Regions from separate parts of the Pseudomonas sp. NPDC089996 genome, predicted to be linked through region 2. Evidence: predicted binding sites of a transcription regulator. Region 2 holds the regulator's gene; each other region holds the start of a gene.
The links. The regulator FliA, encoded in region 2, starts transcription of late flagellar genes. The targets are predictions, from matches to a motif close to CTAAAGTTTNNNNNNNNNNNGCCGNTAA.
Positions count from the first base shown of each region.

Region 1: a site for FliA is predicted at 1,186-1,213, ahead of motA (flagellar motor stator protein MotA). Genes of this name have one in related genera too.
Region 3: a site for FliA is predicted at 918-945, ahead of ACIPW4_RS22230 (methyl-accepting chemotaxis protein). Genes of this name have one in related genera too.

Region 1 covers NZ_JBIVGA010000004.1:137,988-140,252, forward strand. The annotation lists gene motB (flagellar motor protein MotB) at 1-266, opposite strand, end outside; gene motA (flagellar motor stator protein MotA) at 270-1,121, opposite strand; gene ACIPW4_RS08525 (HDOD domain-containing protein) at 1,252-2,265, shown strand, end outside.
Region 2 covers NZ_JBIVGA010000008.1:228,545-230,809, reverse strand. The annotation lists gene fleN (flagellar synthesis regulator FleN) at 1-722, shown strand, start outside; gene fliA (RNA polymerase sigma factor FliA) at 719-1,459, shown strand; gene ACIPW4_RS16440 (chemotaxis response regulator CheY) at 1,579-1,953, shown strand; gene ACIPW4_RS16435 (protein phosphatase CheZ) at 1,972-2,265, shown strand, end outside.
Region 3 covers NZ_JBIVGA010000014.1:104,462-106,726, forward strand. The annotation lists gene ACIPW4_RS22225 (neutral zinc metallopeptidase) at 1-736, shown strand, start outside; gene ACIPW4_RS22230 (methyl-accepting chemotaxis protein) at 1,033-2,265, shown strand, end outside.

The sequences.
Region 1 (2,265 bases), on a different contig from region 2:
ATGGTTTTTTCCGGCGCCAGCTCCGGCGAGCCGCCCAGATCAATGACATAGGGCGTGCCACTCTCGGAAAAACCGATCGGGTCCTTAAAGTAGCCGGCGATGGCGATCTTCTGCTCAGGTGTAGCGGTAGACATCAACCACAGCACCAGGAAGAACGCCATCATCGCCGTGGCGAAGTCGGCGAAGGCGATCTTCCAGGCGCCGCCGTGGTGCCCGCCACCGAAGCGCTTGACGCGCTTGATGATTATCGGCTGATTGTTCTCCATGACTCAGCGACCGCGAACTGCTTGTTCCAGCTCGGCGAAGCTTGGACGGTGCTTCGGATACAGCACCTTGCGCCCGAACTCGACGGCCAGCGAAGGCGGCATGCCGGACGCCGAGGCCACCAGCGAAGCCTTGATCGATTCGTAGAGGTTGAGCTCTTCCTTGGCATCGTGCTCAAGGCACTTGGCCAGGGGACCGAAGAAGCCATAGGCCGCCAGAATACCGAAGAAAGTACCGACCAGTGCCGCACCGACGTGCATGCCGATAGCCGCCTGATCGCCTTCGCCCAACGAAGCCATGGTCACCACGATACCCAGTACCGCCGCGACGATACCGAAACCCGGCATGCCGTCGGCGATACCGGTGACCGCGTGCGACGGGTGCTCGAGCTCTTCCTTCATGCTCATCAGCTCCATGTCGAACAGGCCTTCGAGCTCATGGGGCGCCATGTTGCCGGTGGACATGATCCGCAGATAGTCGCAGATGTACGCGGTCATGCGCTCGTCGCCCAGCACCGCCGGGTACTTGGCGAAGATCGGACTGGCAGCGGCGTCCTCGATATCGCTCTCGATCGCCATCATGCCTTCGCGACGGCTCTTGTTGAGGATTTCATAGACCAGGCCCAGTACTTCCAGATAGTAAGCATGGGAGAAGCGCGAGCCGAACATCTTCACCGACTTCTTGATTACATGCATGGTCATGTAACCAGGGTTGGCCTGCATGAAGGCGCCAAAAGCTGCACCGCCGATGATCAGCACTTCGAACGGCTGGATCAGCGCCGCGATCTTGCCGTGGGAGAGTACATATCCGCCGAGCACGCTCGCGAATACGACGATGATGCCGATAATTTTAGCCATAGGTTCAAAGCACTTGCTGTCGTGGTCAGGGTGAGGGACGGGAGCTTTAAAACTCTTCTTCTACTTATCGGCAGAACTGCGCCAGACTATAGCCACTCAAAGCGAAAAGCCAGTTCGGACTGATGTCAAAATGCCAATGGAATCCAAGGTGCCCACTCAGAATCCGCGTACGGTAGAAGCCTGGGTCAAGCTGCTCGACGGTGTTCGCGTACCGGTCCCGAAGCAGAGTTACGACCAGGTCATGAACGCTATCAACGACAATCGCCGCTCGTTGCGCGACATCGCCGAACTGATGCAGGACAGCCCCGCTCTCGTGCTGTCGGTGATGCGCGAGGCCAACCACCCCGCCAACGCCAGCCAGGCCGAGCCTGCAGAAAGCCTGGAAGTCGCCCTCAACCGCCTGGGCCTGGGCCGCAGCAAGGAACTGCTGATGCGCCTGCCAGCCCTGCCGGAAGACGACATTCCGCCAGTGCTGCGTCAATTCCTGTTGATCAGCCAGCACGCCGCGCAGCAGGCCAGCGGCCTGTTTGCCAGCCGGCTGGCACGCCTGTGGCAAGAGATCCACTGGGGCAGCCTGCTGTTCCTCGCCCCTCTGTGGCCGCTGGCCGTGGCTCACCCCAAGCTGCTGGACGCCTGGGAGCTGCGGGTCATCCACAAGGGCGAAACCGCAGCCGACGTGGAGCAGGAACTGTTCGGCGTGCGCATCTTCGCCCTGTGCCAGGCCATGGCCGAACACTGGCGCCTGCCCAAGTGGGTGACCCAAGGCTATCGCCTGCTGCTTGAAGAGCGCGAACAGCTGGCGCTGGTATTGAGCATTGCCCGCGAAGAAAACCCGCTCAGCCAGCAGCATCGCCTGGACGATGCACCCGGCTTGCGCCGTTGGTTCAATGAGCCGGCCAACACCGTACTGCTGGCCAACAACCTGGCCCTGGCGGCCCAGGTCGGTTGGGACAACCCTCATTTATTGCGCTGGCAGCTGCTGACTGCACTGTATCTGCAGACTTCACTAGAAGACGTGCAACAGCAAATGCACCAACAGGCTGCCGCCAGCGCCCGGCGTCATGCCCGGCATGCGCTGTTCCACCCGGCCGAAGCACTGATCTGGCCGTGGCAGCAGCGCCGCCCGCACCCGGACATGCTGACG
Region 2 (2,265 bases):
GGGTGATGCTGCTGGACGCCGACCTGGGCCTGGCCAATGTCGACGTCCTGCTGGGCCTCACCCCGAAACGCACCCTGGCCGATGTCATCGAGGGCCGCTGCGAGCTGCGCGACGTGCTGTTGCAGGGGCCTGGTGGTGTGCGCATCGTCCCGGCCGCCTCCGGTACCCAGAGCATGGTGCACCTGGCTCCGGCCCAGCATGCCGGCCTGATCCAGGCCTTCAGCGAGATCGGCGACAACCTCGACGTGCTGGTGATCGACACCGCTGCCGGTATTGGTGACTCGGTGGTCAGCTTCGTTCGCGCTGCCCAGGAAGTGCTGCTGGTGGTGTGCGACGAGCCGACCTCGATCACCGACGCCTACGCGCTGATCAAGCTGCTCAACCGCGACTACGGCATGAACCGTTTCCGCGTGCTGGCCAACATGGCGCAGAGCCCGCAGGAAGGGCGCAACCTGTTCGCCAAGCTGACCAAGGTCACCGACCGCTTCCTCGACGTCGCCTTGCAGTACGTTGGCGCCGTGCCGTACGACGAGTGCGTGCGCAAGGCGGTGCAGAAGCAGCGCGCCGTGTACGAAGCCTTCCCGCGCTCCAAGTGCGCCCTGGCCTTCAAGGCCATCGCGCAGAAAGTCGACAGCTGGCCGCTGCCCGCCAACCCGCGCGGGCACCTTGAGTTCTTCGTCGAGCGCCTGGTGCAACCCACCAGCGCAGGGCCCGTGTTATGAACGCGAGCGGTTTCAAGATGTACAGCAAGGCGTCGAAGGACGCCCAGTACGAGCTGGTGGAACGCTATGCGCCGCTGGTCAAGCGCATCGCCTATCACCTGTTGGCACGCCTGCCCGCCAACGTTCAGGTCGAGGACCTGATCCAGGCCGGCATGATCGGGCTGCTGGAAGTGGCCAACAAGTACGACGCCAGCAAGGGCGCCAGCTTTGAAACCTACGCCGGTATCCGCATCCGCGGGGCCATGCTCGATGAGGTCCGCAAGGGCGATTGGGCACCGCGTTCGGTGCACCGCAATACGCGCATGGTCAGCGATGCGATGCGCGCCGTTGAAGCAAGAACTGGCCGCGACGCTAAAGATCATGAAGTTGCTGCCGAACTCCAGTTGAGTCTCGATGATTACTACGGGATCTTGAACGATACCCTGGGTAGCCGCCTGTTCAGTTTCGACGACCTGTTGCAGGACGGCGAGCACGAAGGGCTGCACGAGGACGGTGCCAGTGGCCAGGTCGAGCCGTCGCGCGATCTGGAAGACGAGCGCTTCCAGGCTGCGCTGACCGATGCGATCGCCAACCTGCCGGAGCGTGAGCGGCTGGTGTTGGCGCTGTACTACGACGAAGAGCTGAACCTCAAGGAAATCGGTGAGGTGCTGGGAGTCAGCGAATCGCGTGTCAGCCAGTTGCACAGCCAGTGTGCCGCGCGCCTGCGCAGCCGCCTGGGGGAATGGCGGGCGCGTTGAGCCCGGGGTCGTTGCAGTCGTTTTCCACGTTCGTTTTCCATGTTGTACCGAATTGAATTAACGCGCGCCCGGGGGCCGGGCGCGTTTGAGACTGCTTGGAGGTCTACTTGAACAAAGACATGAAAATCCTCATCGTTGACGACTTTTCGACGATGCGGCGGATCATCAAGAACCTGTTGCGTGACCTGGGCTTCACCAACACCGATGAGGCCGACGACGGCACCACCGCGCTGCCGATGCTCGAAAGCGGCCATTACGACTTCCTGGTGACCGACTGGAACATGCCAGGCATGTCCGGTATCGACCTGCTGCGCAAGGTCCGTGCCCACGATCGCCTGAAAACCATGCCGGTGCTGATGGTGACTGCCGAAGCCAAGCGCGACCAGATCATCGAAGCGGCCCAGGCCGGCGTCAATGGTTACGTGGTCAAGCCGTTCACCGCCCAGGTGCTCAAAGAAAAGATCGAGAAGATCTTCGAACGCGTCAACGGCTGAGTCACGTCAGGGGGCGCCATGGAGTCATCAAACACGTCCTTGGGGGAGTTCGAATCGACCCTCAAGAAGCACGCGCAGGAACTGGTCGAGAGCCTTGAGAAGGGGCGCTTCGGCGATGCCGTGCAGCTGATCCATCAGCTGAACCAGACCCGCGACCGTGGCCTGTATCAGGAAGTCGGCAAGCTCACCCGTGAGCTGCACAGCGCGATCGTCAGCTTCCAGATCGACCCGCGCATGCCGCAGGCCGAGGAAGTCTCGCAGATCACCGACGCCACCGAACGCCTGTCCTACGTGGTCAAGCTCACCGAAGGT
Region 3 (2,265 bases), on a different contig from region 2:
GGATCCGCTGCAGATTCTTGGCCAGCTCACCGGGCAGATGCAGCAACAGCAGGCCCCCAGCGGCGCGGACAACAAGGCGCCAGCGGCCAATGATGAGCAAGCCCAGTTCGTCGCTTCGATCCTGGGCGACACCGAAGACACCTGGAAGGCTCTGTTCGCCCAGGCAGGCAAGCAATACCGCGACCCCAAGCTGGTGCTGTTCAGCGGCCAGGTGAATTCGGCCTGCGGCTTTGCTTCTGCCGCAGTCGGGCCGTTCTACTGCCCGGCGGACCAGCGGGTCTACCTGGACATGTCGTTCTTCCGCGAGATGGAAACCCGATTCGCCGCAGCGGGTGATTTTGCCCAGGCCTATGTGATCGCCCACGAGATCGGCCATCACGTGCAGACCTTGCTGGGCGTGTCGGCCAAGGTCGATGCGGCCCGGCGCGGCGGCCAGCGCATGGAAGGCGACAACGGCCTGCTGGTGCGTCAGGAGCTGCAGGCTGACTGCCTGGCCGGGGTGTGGGCGTATCAGGCGCAGAAACGGCTGAACTGGCTGGAGCCGGGTGATATTGAAGAGGCGCTGAATGCGGCCAATGCCATTGGTGATGACCGGCTGCAGCAGCAGGGCCAGGGCCGCGTGGTGCCCGACTCGTTCACCCATGGCACCTCGGCGCAGCGGGTGCGCTGGTTCAAGGCCGGGTTTGCCCAGGGTGATGTGAACAGCTGCGATACCTTCAGCGCGCGTAGCCTTTGAGATTTCAGGGCCGCTTCGCGCCCCATCGCAGGCAAGCCAGCTCCCACAGGTATAGCGCTGGCTTCAAGAGCTCCGCCATACCTGTGGGAGCTGGCTTGCCTGCGATGGAGCGCGACGCGGCCCCCTGCTATCTCCAAAAAGCAAACGTTTTCACATAGTTACAAATCAACTGAAAAAGCGATTCAGCTTTCCCTATGTCGTGCCGATAACACCTGCACGAATCAGCGGGCTCCCCAGAACAACAACGCCCTGCGATCGACGATCAAGTGAGCGAATGAATTTTCTGGAGAGCGTGCATGAACAGCTGGTTTGCCAATATCAGCGTCAACCTCAAACTCGGGCTGGGCTTCGGCCTGGTGCTTTTTCTGACCGGCCTGCTGGCCCTGACCGGCTGGACCAGCCTGGGCAGCCTGATCGACCGCAGCAACTGGATGGGCGACATCGGCCAGCTCAACAAGGACCTGACCGACCTGCGCGTGGCGCGCCTGCAGTACATGATCGCCAATGGCGATGATGCCGCCGCCGCCAATACCCAGGCCAAGCTCGACGCCTTCAGCAAGCAGCAGCAATACCTGGTCAGCACCTTCACCAGCCCGGCCAACGTCGTGCTGCTCAAGGAGCTGGGGCAGACCATCAGCGAATACAAGGTGTCGCTCAACAAGATGCGCGCCGGCTACAAGAATTCGCAGGCAGCCCGTGACGCGATGAACGTGTCGGCGGTCAAGGCCGATGAAGCCATGGAGTCGCTCAGTCAGGACGTCATGTCGCGCCCGGAGGAAGACGCTGTGCGGCTGGCCCAGTACCAGCTGATCAGCAAGGCACGCCAGCAACTGCTGCAAGTGCGCATCGATGTGCGCGGCTACATCGCCGACAACACCGCCGCCAACGAGCAGGCCGCCCTGCGCCAGCTGGAGGGTGCGCTGGCCGACATCGACAACCTCAAGCGCCAGCTGCCGGCTGAAGCCAACCGTGTGCAGCAGTTCGAACAGTCGGTACAGGCTTATCGCGATGCGGTGCGCCAGTTCCGTGATGCGGTCGCCGATATCACCACCTCCCGTGCCGAAATGACCGTGCAAGGGGCTGACATCGTCAAGCGCAGCGACGCGCTGTACAAGATACAGATCGAGCGCCGCGACGCCGAAAGTGCCCAGGCGCGCAGCCTGCAGACCATCGCCACGCTGCTGGCGCTGCTGGCTGGCGTCATCGCCGCAGTGATCATCACCCGCCAGATCACCGGCCCTCTGCGCGACACCCTGCAAGCCGTGGAGCGCATCGCCGGTGGCGACCTGACCCATGACCTGCGCGTCACCCGCCGCGACGAGATTGGCGTGCTGCAACAAGGCATCGCGCGCATGGGCACCACCCTGCGCGAGTTGATCAGCGGCATCCGTGACGGCGTCACGCAGATCGCCAGTGCTGCCGAAGAGCTGTCGGCGGTGACCGAGCAGACCAGCGCCGGCGCCAACAGCCAGAAGGTCGAGACCGACCAGGTGGCCACCGCCATGCACGAAATGGCTGCCACCGTTCAA